DNA from 4 places in the Chryseobacterium sp. KCF3-3 genome. Region 1 is predicted to be linked to each of the others. Evidence: riboswitches for the same ligand, from Rfam matches in the RefSeq annotation. Region 1 holds a riboswitch; each other region holds the start of a gene.

Region 1 (3,175 bases):
TATAGTATGGAGATAAAGTAAGTTTAAAATCTCCCACTTTGAACTCATTGGTCATGTCTACCTGAGTAGAAGTTTCCGGTCTCAGATCTTTATTTCCTCCCGGTTCATAATAAATGTCATTAAAGGATGGAAATCTGAAATTTTTTGACACATTAAAGCTTACATCATACCATTTTGCAGCACTCCATTTTCCGGAGAATGAATACATCAGCGGAGACTTCACATCTTCCACAAAATCTTTCTTAAATCCACCCTCAAAACGCAGGTCTTTTGTTGCAAAATATCTTAACAATCCTGAAACAGAACCAATATTTCTGCTCACACTGGATATTCCGTTCATATATCCCTCTCCTTTATTGACCTGAAACTCTCCAATGATATTAAAATTCCACTTTGAGTTCAGGAAATAATTAAAATCATTTTTAAGGATATAATTTTTCCCGGTTCCGCCACTTGATTTAGGCTGATTTAACGAACCGAAAAATTGAAAATTCTCTTCTGTATAAGCTGCTTTAAAGGAATTGCTGAACTTTGTTTTGTTCCAGTCCCAGGAAAGAAGGCTTCTTACACTCTGAGTTTTATATTTCGTTTTTGTTCCCGTTTCTTCATATACAGGAAAGCGCTGCGAAGAATCAAAAAACTGACTTTGCCACGAAATTTTATGATCGTTTGTAATTTTATAGGATGCTCCTACATTAAATGTTGTATTGTAATAACTCCCGTTTCTGTTGATATAGTTCAGGTCACTGACCTTATAATCATTTTCACTTACAGAATAATTTCCGGAAGCTTTGAAACTGAATCTATCATTGCTGTAAGATCCTTTTATAAAATTATTATAAGTGTTAAAGGAAGCGACTTCAGAAAATAAAGAACCATGGAAACCTTTATTAAAGTCAAGCGTATTATTCAGGTGAATACTTCCTCCAATGGCACCACTTCCGTATATTACACTTCCTCCTCCGGCTTTTACACCAATCTGATCATATCCGAACAAGGCAATATTATTGATATCTCCCTGCCCCAGAAAATTGGAATTGATATTAATCCCATTCCAGACAAAAGCAGTCTGCTGAGCGGTAGTTCCTCTGAAAGAAGGTGAAGAAACAGCACCACGGCCATTTTCTTTGATAAAAACCTGTGACTGAAATCTCAGAAGTTCAGAAAGATTACTGGAGTTTTTCTCGGCATCTTCCGCCGAAATTATTTTTACCGGATGAAAAAGTTTCACCCTATTCATCTGATTGTCGAAGACATAAACAGTATCGATGGCCTTCTCTTGTCCAAAAAGAAAACAGCCATACGATGAAAAAAGCAGTACTAAAGATCTTTTTATATCCATACTTTTTTACTTTTCCTCCGAAAGCAATATGTTTTTTAATTATAATTCCGGCAGGTCTCCTGACTTTCGCATTCTGCTCCTTCCCGTTATTAAACAGTGGTTTTTTGCAGAAACTTGAGTTGCGATTTACAGTTGCGGGGACAGTCCGGGAGTTACACCCGATTCCCTTTTCATTCCAAAATACTGGAAACCAAAATTTTTGCAAAGATAGTTTTTTATATGTATTCGCCAAAAACCAGGCTTTTCTATACCAACATGCTATCCTTTTGTTATATACACAAAAAAGAACGGCCGCTTTCAATATTGAAAACAGCCATTCATCCCACTACTTTACTATTTATATATGTTATTTTTTTATAAATTTATAAGCCTCCTGTTTTACTCCTTTTACAGAGTATTGTAAAATATAATCTCCTTTTGACAGCGATGAAACATCAATCTGCCCTTCTACCGTATCAAATGATTTTACCTTTTGTCCAACCATATTATAAATTTCAGCTTTCTCTATTTTTCCCTTTCCTTTAAAATATAGAATATCAGTCACAGGATTAGGATAGATTCCTATACTGTTTTTCTCTTTCACGGCATCATTGACCGATAAAAATTGAGAAGTATCCAGATAAAAAGCAATCATCTGCCCTGAAGCATTTGTCCCAGTTCCGGCAATTTTTTTTCCGTCCTGTGAAATCGCTAAAGGAAGCCCCATCGTGACTCCATTGGTAGCAATTCCTAAAGACGCGGCATAATCATTCAGATTAATTCTTCCGCTAGCAGAGGTCCAGATAAAGCCTTCCCCTGACATAGGAGGTGCTCCAAATGCTCTGTAGTACCCTATTACTTTTTTCCCATCAGCAGAAATTCCTGTTGCTCCTCCTTTGAAGCTGAAAGAAGCATTAGGATGTGTTATATAAGTAAGTCCACTTACCGCATTCCAGACATAAGGATTAGGATTTGCTGAGCCTATGATGGTATTTCCGTCTGCAGAAATTCCTCCTGCTTCTCCCACATTGTTTCCATTATTATCTGTAATAAAACTTTCTACTCCATCCTGCCATTTTGCCCCACTTCTTGTTCCGGTCGGCTCATCCTGCCAACCTACAATTACTGTTCCTGCAGCATTGATTGCATTGGCTCTGGAGCTGCGTCCGGGAACCATACTTCCCAAATCTATCATTCCGCTTACAGCATCCCATTTCACAGCATGTGCGTTCGCAGCAGTAAGAAATCCTAAACCTACGATCGTACTTCCATTGGTAGTCATGCCCCAGGTTGAACTTACACTGCCATCCCATCCAGTAGGAACAAGCCCACCTCTGTTTACCCAGGTGGAAGTAGCTACATCATAAGTTGATATTTCATTGAATCCCGTTGCTGCATTTGTAATGGATGACGATATTTTAGTTCCGTCATTCGAAACAACAGTTCTACCAGCAGCCGGATAACCGTTTGATATAGAACCAATCTGTACAAGTCCTCCCGCTGCATCCCATTTATATATTCCTCCTCCACTTGTATGCATACTTACGACTCCATTGTCTGAGACTGCTCCTACATTATAATTTCCCAAACCTATTACAGTAAGCTGAGCTTCTGCAAAACCAAATTTCAGAAAAAGACAAGCCGTCAACATTTTCATTGATACTCTGTAAAAATTTTTCATATTTTATTATATTTAGCGTTTCGAATTGGTGAAAACAATATTAATACAATATTCACCTTGTCAAAAGAAATTGGCTTTCATAATTCGTGAATTTTAAAAGAATTTAATTTTTAAAAACCTAATAACCAAACAGATACAAAACAATATTTTGAATATGGATTTTACCAGAACTA
Region 2 (3,175 bases), 1.9 Mb from region 1:
GTTCACACCAGGGGTTTTATTTTATCAACACGGAAGAGATCTCTTTCTTTGGAGCAGAAGAAGGAGTTGTTTTTGCTTTTGATACAGCAGGAAAAAAACATCTGTTGAATGAATCTACTTTAAAAGAAATTGAAATGCAGTTGAATCCTTCAGATTTTTTCAGGATCAACCGGAGTGAGCTTGTTCAGAAAAATCATATTGAAAGAATAGAGCGATACAATAAAAATACACTTTCTGTTCAGATAAAAGGGCAGAAAGATCATCTTATCACAAGCCAGAGCAATACTTCCACGTTCAGAAAATGGATTGAAGAATAAATGGGTTCTCCGGTTTTATACCGTTAAATAGTCAGCCCATGGTTATTTTTTACCTCAGCCATCACAAAAGTACTGTGCGTACTTCCTATGGAATCTACAGATCCAAGCTTATTGAATACAAAATCCTGATAATGCTTCATATCCCTTACCTGAACTTTCAGAAGGAAATCAAAATCTCCGGAAATATTGTAGCATTCGGCAACTTCTTCAATTTCCAGAATCTCTTTTACAAAATCATAACCTACAGATCTGTCGTGAATTTTGAGTTTGATCTGGCAGAAAACCGTAAACCCACGATTCAGTTTTTCAGCATCAAGAACAGCTGCATATCTTTTAACAAAACCATCCTGTTCCAGTCTTTTTACCCTTTCAAAAACAGGTGAGGTGGATAGGTTGATTTCTTTTGCAAGTTCCTTAACGGTCAGTTTAGCATTTTTCTGGAGCAGCCTGAGCAGCTGTACATCCTTGTCATCGAGTTGTTCCACAGAATATTATTCTTTTAAATGATTAAAACAGTCAAATGTACAGAATTATATTCTTCTATTTATATTTTATAAAGTTTAATTTGCTTAATTGTTTGATGTTTGTTGTGGTTTTGTTCTGTATTGTTAATTTTACACAAAATTAAAAACTTTTACTGATGGCCATAGTCAAAGGTAAAAGTACAGTTCTTTACAGATACTTCATCAAACAGGAAAGGTTTTACTTAAGGTAGATTAATAGGGAATCGTGTGCAAATCACGAGCTGTCGCGCAACTGTAAGTAACACACCAAAGGTTTCTGTCCTTGTAGATCCACTGCCAAAAGCGGGAAGGATGACGGAAACTGTTACAAGTCAGGAGACCTGCCTTTACTGAATTGACAATGCTTTCGCGGTCTGAAGCTTTGGGGTCATACAGATGATATATCGGATTTGAGTATTTTCTTTTGTAAAGGAAATTACGCTGTCTGCTATATCATGACTTTCCTGAATCTTCTTCTGCTAAAACATCACGAAGCCTTTTAAAGAACTTTCCCAATAAGTTTAATTAAAAAGTTTAAAAAAATGCAAACTCACATCCTTGGCTATCCGCGTATTGGTAGCAAAAGAGAACTTAAAAAAGCCTGCGAGCAGTATTGGTCAGGTAAAATCCTTTTGGAAGAACTTCTGAATACCGGAAGGACGATCTGCAACCAAAACTGGAATATTCAGAAAGAAGCAGGAATAGACCTTATCCCGTGTAATGATTTTTCATACTATGACCAGGTTTTGGATATGAGCCTTGTAGTAGGAGCAATTCCAACACGTTATCATGAAGTGGTGCTTAAAAAGAACAATACTGAGTTGGATCTTTATTTTGCGATGGCAAGAGGATATCAGAAAGACGGATTGGACATTACCGCAATGGAAATGACAAAATGGTTCGATACCAACTATCACTATATCGTTCCGGAATTTTATAAAAATCAACAGTTTAAACTGAGCTCAGATAAAATTTTCAATGAATTTGCAGGAGCAAAACAAGCTGGAATCAATGCAAAACCGGTGATTATCGGACTGGTTTCTTATCTGTTATTAGGAAAAGAAAAAGAAGAAGACTTCGATAAATTGGATCTGGCTGGAAATCTTCTTACTGTTTATACAGAGATTTTAACTAAACTTCAGGATCAGGGAGCAGAATGGATTCAGTTTGATGAACCTTTTCTGGCCTTGGATTTAACAGAAAAAGCCAAAGAAACGTATCTTTCTGTGTATGCCGAAATCAGAAAACGTTTCCCAAAACTGAAATTTATTGTAGCTACGTATTTTGACGGATTAAAAGATAACACATCACTTGCTGTTTCCCTTCCGGTGAATACATTGCATGTTGATCTGGTGAGAAATCCTGAACAACTTGATGAGGTTCTGAATGTTATTCCTGAAAGTTTAAGCCTTTCATTAGGAGTAATCGACGGTAGAAATATCTGGAAAAATGATTATGAGAAATCATTGTCATTCATCAGAAAAGCTGTTGAAAAATTAGGCTCTGAAAGAATTTTCATTGCACCATCATGTTCATTGCTTCATTCACCTTGTGACCTTGATTTTGAAACCAATCTTAATCCTGAAATTAAAAACTGGCTGGCTTTTGCTAAACAAAAAGTGACAGAAGTAGTAACCCTTAAAGAATTGGCATCCGGAACGGAAAATGAACAGATTCTTGAAGCATTCGAAGAAAATAAAAAAGCAATTGAAAGCAGAAGAACTTCTTCTCTTATCCATAATGATCAGGTAAAACAAAGAGCGAATGCCGTTACTGAAAAAGATGCTCAGAGAATAAATACCTTTAAAATCCGTAAAGAAGAACAGCAGGAAGTATTGCAGCTTCCTTTATTTCCAACCACCACCATCGGGTCATTCCCGCAAACCACAGAAGTAAGAAGCTGGAGAGCCAAATTCAAAAAAGGAGAGCTTACCGCAGAACAATATGACACCTTGTTGAAAGAAGAAACGCAGAGAACAATCCGCTGGCAGGAAGACATCGGAATTGATGTATTGGTTCACGGAGAATTTGAGCGCAATGACATGGTAGAATACTTCGGAGAACAGCTGGAAGGATTTGTATTCACTAAAAACGGTTGGGTACAAAGCTACGGAAGCCGTTGTGTGAAACCGCCTGTAATTTTTGGAGATGTTTCCCGCCCGACTCCGATGACTGTGTATTGGTCTGAATATGCACAATCCCAGACTGAAAAATGGGTAAAAGGAATGTTGACAGGTCCTGTTACGATTTTACAGTGGTCTTTTGTCCGTGATGATCAGCCTCGTTCAGAAACATGTAAGCAGATTGCTTTGGCGATTCGTGATGAAGTGGTGGATCTGGAAAAAGCAGGAATCA
Region 3 (3,175 bases), 2.7 Mb from region 1:
CATTGGCCTGAGCAAAAGGCAGCATACTATTCAAAAAACTTTCATCATCACTCCAGCTTTTCAGTCCGGATTTACTATCGATTAACACACCAAAGCCTTGCGAATAATTTTCAAACGAGGAAATGGTATTCTGGAAGTAAATCAGTTTTTCAAGCTCTACAGGAACTTCACTCAAACCCAGATTTTGTTTAAATTCTGCAATGTCTACCATAATCAATAATATACGATTAATAAAATTTATAAAATGAAAGAAGAACAGTAAATTTATTAACTATCTTTAATTTTTCGGTTATCTTTTATATTAATTTAACAACACAAATAATCCGTTTTCACCCTAAAACACCCATCACAACTTAAGCATTTCCAATAGATTACAGTAAAAAAACTATTGATTACATAAAATATCTTTTTCGTTATTATAAAATACTTATATTTACCACCAAGGAGTTCTTAAAACCTTCTTTATCAACCGAAACTGGTTACACTTAGCTGTGTATTAAAAGGGAATCGTGTGTAAATCACGAACTGTCGCGCAACTGTAAGTAACAAACAAAAAGTTTTTATCAATTGATATCCACTGTATATTTTTCATATGGGAAGGATGATAAAAACCGTTACAAGTCAGGAGACCTGCCTATTTCGTATTGACGATGCTTTCGCGATTTGAAGCTTACAGTCAGGTATGATACGATATGGATATAGTGTGATAAAAACAGTTTTATCAACCTATGTTATTTTTTTGAGATGGATATGAGTGTACATTGGGTACTTCTCATGATTCTGTGGCTCATTCGTATCCCCTTTCCGTAATTTTTCTTTCTTCATAAAGCACCGCGAAGTTTACTGAGGACTTTTTATAGGATTTAATCAATGTAAAAAGTAATGGTGTACCAAAGCAATCTTAATTATTCGTGGAGTCGTAACAGGTTTATTTTACAGACCTGCTCAGGAAGATTTTATCAAAATTCTCATCAGCTGCAGGATAGTAAGATTTCTCAAATTGTCACCCATCTTTTCTTTTTTTACTCAAAAGCTATGTCTTTACAGATTCCCGGCTTCTTCACTGATAAACAAATTTCAACTCAACAATACATATTAAAATGATCAAAAATGAAAACTGGAAATCCCCCGGCCTGAAATTCCGGGAGGCAATGGAAAAAGAAAATCCCCTTCAGATTGTGGGAGCCATCAATGCCAATCATGCATTATTGGCACAGCAGGCTGGTTTTAATGCAATCTATCTTTCAGGAGGAGGTGTTGCTGCAGGATCTTTAGGAATTCCTGATTTAGGGATTACCACTCTGGATGATGTACTCATAGATGTTCAGCGTATTACTAATATTTGTGATTTACCCCTTTTGGTGGATATTGATACAGGATTTGGACCTTCTGCCTTTAATGTTGCCCGAACTATTAAATCATTAATCAAAGCTGGTGCAGCAGCCATTCACATTGAGGATCAGGTGGGTGCAAAACGTTGCGGACACCGTCCTGGAAAAGAAATCGTAAGCAAAGAGGAAATGGTAGACCGACTTAAAGCGGCTGCAGATGCCCGTACCGATGAAAATTTTGTGATTGGAGCCAGAACAGACGCTTTTGCAAATGAAGGTCTTGAAAAAACATTAGAAAGAGCCATCGCCTACAAGGAAGCTGGTGCAGATTTCATTTTTGCCGAAGCAGTACCCGATTTAAGTTTTTATCAAAAATTTGTTGATGCTGCCGGAATCCCCGTATTAGCCAACATTACTGAGTTTGGGATGATCAAAATGTACACCGTTGAAGAACTGAAAAACGCAGGTGTAGGGCTTATCCTCTACCCTCTTTCCGCATTCAGGGCAGCCAATAAAGCAGCACAGAATGTCTACCAGCATATCCGTCAGGATGGAACACAAGCTAACGTACTGGATACGATGCAGACCAGAGAAGAACTCTATCAAAGCATCGGCTACTATGATTATGAACAAAAATTAGATAACCTTTTTAAACAAAATACTCATGTCAACGAATAGCGAACCAACATTTAAACCTAAAAAAAGTGTAGCTCTTTCAGGGGTAACAGCAGGCAATACTGCTCTTTGCAGTGTAGGAAAAAGTGGAAATGACCTTCATTACAGAGGTTATGATATTTTGGATCTTGCAGAAAGAGCACAATTTGAGGAAGTAGCCTATCTTCTGATTTATGGCCAGCTGCCTACTGAAGCTCAACTCAAAAACTATAAAGCAAAATTAAAATCACTGAGAGGACTTCCCCACTCTGTAAGAAATATCTTAAAAAGTATTCCGGCAGCCGCACATCCAATGGACGTTATGCGTTCAATGGTTTCAGCAATCGGAAGTATTCAGCCTGAAAAAGATGACCACAATGTTGCGGGAGCAAGAGATATTGCCGACAAACTACTGGCTTCCTTCAGTTCAGGACTTTTATATTGGTATCACTATACACACAATGGCAAAGAGATCAATGTAGAAACGGACGATGATACTATTGGCGGACATTTCCTTCATTTGCTGCATGGTAAAAAAGCACCGGATTCGTGGGTGAAAGCAATGGAAATATCTCTTAATCTGTATGCTGAACATGAGTTTAATGCATCTACGTTCACTGCCCGAGTTATTGCCGGAACCTCATCGGACTTTTATTCTTGTATCACAGGAGCTATTGGTGCTTTGAGAGGTCCAAAACATGGAGGAGCCAATGAAGTAGCTTTCGAAATCCAAAGCCGCTACAATTCTCCTGATGAAGCAGAAGAAGACATCAGAAAACGTATTGCTGACAAAGAAGTAATCATCGGATTCGGACATCCTGTTTATACCATATCGGACCCAAGAAACGTAGTGATAAAAAAAGTAGCCAAAGAACTTTCCGAAGAAGCCGGAGACATGCTGCTGTATAATATTGCTGAAAGACTGGAAACTGTGATGTGGGGAGAAAAGAAAATGTTCCCGAATCTGGACTGGTTCTCTGCGGTATCTTATCACCTGATGGGAGTTCCCACATTGATGTTCACTCCGTTATTCGTTATCTCCAGAGTCACAGGATGGAGTGCACACATTATCGAACAAAGACAGGATGGAAAAATTATCCGCCCAAGTGCCAATTATACAGGCCCTGAAAATAAAGACTTTGTCAACATCGAAAACAGAAAATAAAAAATCAATTCATAATTAAACTAAA
Region 4 (3,175 bases), 1.9 Mb from region 1:
ATCTCTTGCGCTTTGATAAGTATAAGAAAGCAATGGTCTAAAATTGACTTTTCCCACCTGAAACTCAGTCTGCACATTCACATCAGCTCCAATGATTTCAACCATTCCCAGGTTCATCATCAGCCAGCGGAACATGCTTCCGTTAGGGGCAGCTACAATTTTATCCTGCACTTTATTGTAGTAACCGTCTACTTTAGCATAAAATGTTTTAAAGAAACGGTTGGTATAATTCTTCTGATAAGTAAATCCTACATCATATTGATTGGTGAATTCCGGTTTCAGATAAGTATTTCCGATATTGGTATAATACAAATCATTAAAGGTTGGAAGTCTGAAAATCCTTTTATAGAAAGCTCTTAGGGTAAGCTCAGGAATGATTTCCGGCTGATAGCTCATAAATACGGCTGGCGTCCACTCTCTGGCATCTCCCGGTCTTTTATTTTTTCTTACTTCTTCAAAAGTAAAGGTTCCTAAAAGGCTTCCCAGAATTTTGAATCTGTTCCACTGATAGGTTGTCGCCAATGCGACCAATGTGGTATAACGTGTAGGATAAGAAAAGTTATCCAGATTGGCATCCAGATTATTGTACTGAAAGTCTCCACTCAGGCTGACATCCCAATTGGGAGTAATGGAATAGATATTCGATGAAGAAAGGTAGAGCTCTCTTTGAAATAGGTATTATCAGTATAAATAATAGACTGCGAACGAACCGTATCCATAAAATGGGTATAATCGTAAGCAAATTTTGCTTTCAGCTGTGTTTCAAATTTCGGGAACAGTTTTTTTCTCAGATTAGCCTGTACAAAATAATTCTCATCGGAAAGCCTCGCTCCTCTTCCTTCGAAACGGCCATTCACAATAGGTGCCGGCATTCCGCGGTCTGAAATATAACCGTAACCACGGATATTCCAGCTTCCGTTATTTAAAGTTCCGTTTAAAGAAGTTTCAAAACGTTTTGCCCGAATATCTGAATCCTGTCTCTTTGCAATGGTATCATAAGCCTGTTGTCCATCAGGATATTTCTTGGCATAACGAAATCTGTAAATTCCGTCACTCTGCATAAATTCTCCACTGAAGCTGGCAGAAACCCTGTCTGAAATCTTCTGTTCCAACCGGAATGAAGGATTAAAGAGATCAATGGAAGCACTTTTTGCTCTTATCACCAAATTGGTTTTTCTATTTCCTTTAAATACTGGTATTTTAGGCTGCAAATAGATAGCCCCTGAAGACCCGAAGTCTTTTGCCGGCTGGAAAATCTCACTTTTCTGTCCGTTATACAATGATATTTCTTCCAGATCATCCAGAGAATATCGTCCCAGATCCACCAGTCCGTTTTGGGCATTTCCCAATTGAATTCCGTCATAGAAAACACCCACATGCTGACTTCCCATACTTCGGATATTAATGGTTTTCAAACCACCCAATCCGCCGTAATCTTTAATCTGAACACCTGAAAAGTACCGCAGTGCATCAGCAACAGAATGACTATTCAGTCTTTCCAGCTGCTCTCCCTGTAGGATTTGTGCCGGAAGGATTTCTTTAAAATTCTTTTTGTAAAGATTGATTCCTTTAATAGTCTCTTCCTGAAGGCTGTCGTTTTTCTTGGTTTGAGAAGATAAAAGTTGAGATGTGATCACCAATATTGTGAAAACAGCTTTATGAATTGCAGAAGTAATTAGTTTTGCCGCCATTAGCTCATTTAGGGTAATGAAGACGCTAATGGATATAAGAATACAACGACAAAGCACAGCTGTCACTGCACAGAATCATTGATGTCCTAAGCTTTATTCCACGAAAGCGTCAAACGATTATTTTCTGGCAGGTCTTCTGACTTACTCCATTTTTGAAATCCTTCCCATTAAAAAACAGTGGATATATTCTTCAAAAACTTTGGTGCGGAGCTTACAGCAGCGGGTCTGTTCCGGATTTTCACCGGATTCCCTTTTAAGAGCTTTTTAGGGCTCACCAAATTTCGGCAAAGATAAATAATTATTCCTAATCCCCAATTAAAATCATGATTCATAAACAATTAAAGCTCCCGAAGGAGCTTTAACGTCATTTTATTGAGGGTGTCACTTTAAATTCCAATATTCAGGAAAACACTGAATCTCGATTTTGCTTCAATATCTCCTCCCGCCAGATGCGTATACATAGGAAGCATGATCTCACTTCCAAGACTGAGTTTTTTATAAGAAGCTTCAAATCCCAATTTTCCATACAAAGCACTTCCAGCAGTATTAGGCAAGGCTTCATCGAACTGTTTGTTCTGAGCATAAACTTCTCCCTGAACTCCCGTTTTTACAGAAAAAATAGATTTTTCATTCCCCGCAACCTGATAAAAACCTGTTGCAGCATAATTCCATTGGTTTCCGAAACGGTAATTTTTCTTATTCTCTGTTTTGATGGTATAATCTGTATTGACCAATAAGGCTACTTTATTTTTCTGAAACTTATAATTCAAAGCTGCCTGATAATCCCAGCTTCCGGTTCCCAGCTGAAAACTCGGATTGACTCCGGATGCTCCTTTTTCATCAAATTTTCCCAAAGGAATTTTCACACCCAAACCTCCGCTCAGGTGATGGAAATTATCTTTAGAGCTCATCAGCTGATAAATTCCCATCAGGTTCAGATCTCCAATCCCATTGATTTTAATATCTCCCTGCATGGTTTTCTTCTCATGAAAATGGAATGGCAGGCTCGCATATACACTCAACTTTTTAGTCAGTGGAATTTTCCCCCAAAGCTGCAGCGTATTGAAATACTGATCCTGTGTCAGGTCTTTTACAAACAAGTTCTCTTTCGCTTTATAATGCTGTGCAAAGTATTTGATTCCGATAAACTGTGGATTCAGTAAAGATTCAAAGCCGGAAGATCCGTTTCCTGCAGCACACCCACAGGCATCACAATCATCATCAAAATCGAATCTGCTAAAGGTTTCCGGAGCACTATAAGCACTGTCTCTAATGGTTTTTGCCTGATACTGACTCAACAGGATCAAACTTACTATCACTATAATCTTCTTCATGTTTTCTATAAATTATTCTGCAAATTTTGGATTGGATATAAAACTTTTATCCGACAATGTTTTCAGGAACGCAATGATTGATTGTTTTTCCTGACTATTCATGGCAATTCCCACATGTCCGTTCTGTTTCAGCTGTGGATCAAGGTTGGC

What was found. Region 1 has a riboswitch for cobalamin ahead of ACKTTZ_RS02040 (TonB-dependent siderophore receptor). Riboswitches for the same ligand answer to the same signal wherever they lie in the genome.
Region 2: another riboswitch for cobalamin. It lies ahead of metE (5-methyltetrahydropteroyltriglutamate--homocysteine S-methyltransferase); the one in region 1 lies ahead of ACKTTZ_RS02040 (TonB-dependent siderophore receptor).
Region 3: another riboswitch for cobalamin. It lies ahead of prpB (methylisocitrate lyase); the one in region 1 lies ahead of ACKTTZ_RS02040 (TonB-dependent siderophore receptor).
Region 4: another riboswitch for cobalamin. It lies ahead of ACKTTZ_RS10260 (TonB-dependent receptor); the one in region 1 lies ahead of ACKTTZ_RS02040 (TonB-dependent siderophore receptor).

What each region holds. Positions count from the first base shown of each region.
Region 1 is NZ_AP035792.1:440,069-443,243, forward strand. It holds gene ACKTTZ_RS02040 (TonB-dependent siderophore receptor) at 1-1,342, opposite strand, end outside; cobalamin riboswitch at 1,374-1,552, opposite strand; gene ACKTTZ_RS02045 (T9SS type A sorting domain-containing protein) at 1,689-3,002, opposite strand; gene ACKTTZ_RS02050 (AraC family transcriptional regulator) at 3,157-3,175, shown strand, end outside.
Region 2 is NZ_AP035792.1:4,146,053-4,149,227, forward strand. It holds gene ACKTTZ_RS18465 (LytR/AlgR family response regulator transcription factor) at 1-317, shown strand, start outside; gene ACKTTZ_RS18470 (Lrp/AsnC family transcriptional regulator) at 341-802, opposite strand; cobalamin riboswitch at 998-1,184, shown strand; gene metE (5-methyltetrahydropteroyltriglutamate--homocysteine S-methyltransferase) at 1,363-3,175, shown strand, end outside.
Region 3 is NZ_AP035792.1:3,110,990-3,114,164, reverse strand. It holds gene ACKTTZ_RS14055 (hypothetical protein) at 1-211, opposite strand, end outside; cobalamin riboswitch at 460-653, shown strand; gene prpB (methylisocitrate lyase) at 1,101-2,009, shown strand; gene prpC (2-methylcitrate synthase) at 1,996-3,150, shown strand.
Region 4 is NZ_AP035792.1:2,302,268-2,305,442, reverse strand. It holds gene ACKTTZ_RS10265 (TonB-dependent receptor domain-containing protein) at 1-567, opposite strand, end outside; gene ACKTTZ_RS10260 (TonB-dependent receptor) at 603-1,691, opposite strand; cobalamin riboswitch at 1,800-1,985, opposite strand; gene ACKTTZ_RS10255 (transporter) at 2,078-3,025, opposite strand; gene ACKTTZ_RS10250 (cytochrome-c peroxidase) at 3,038-3,175, opposite strand, start outside.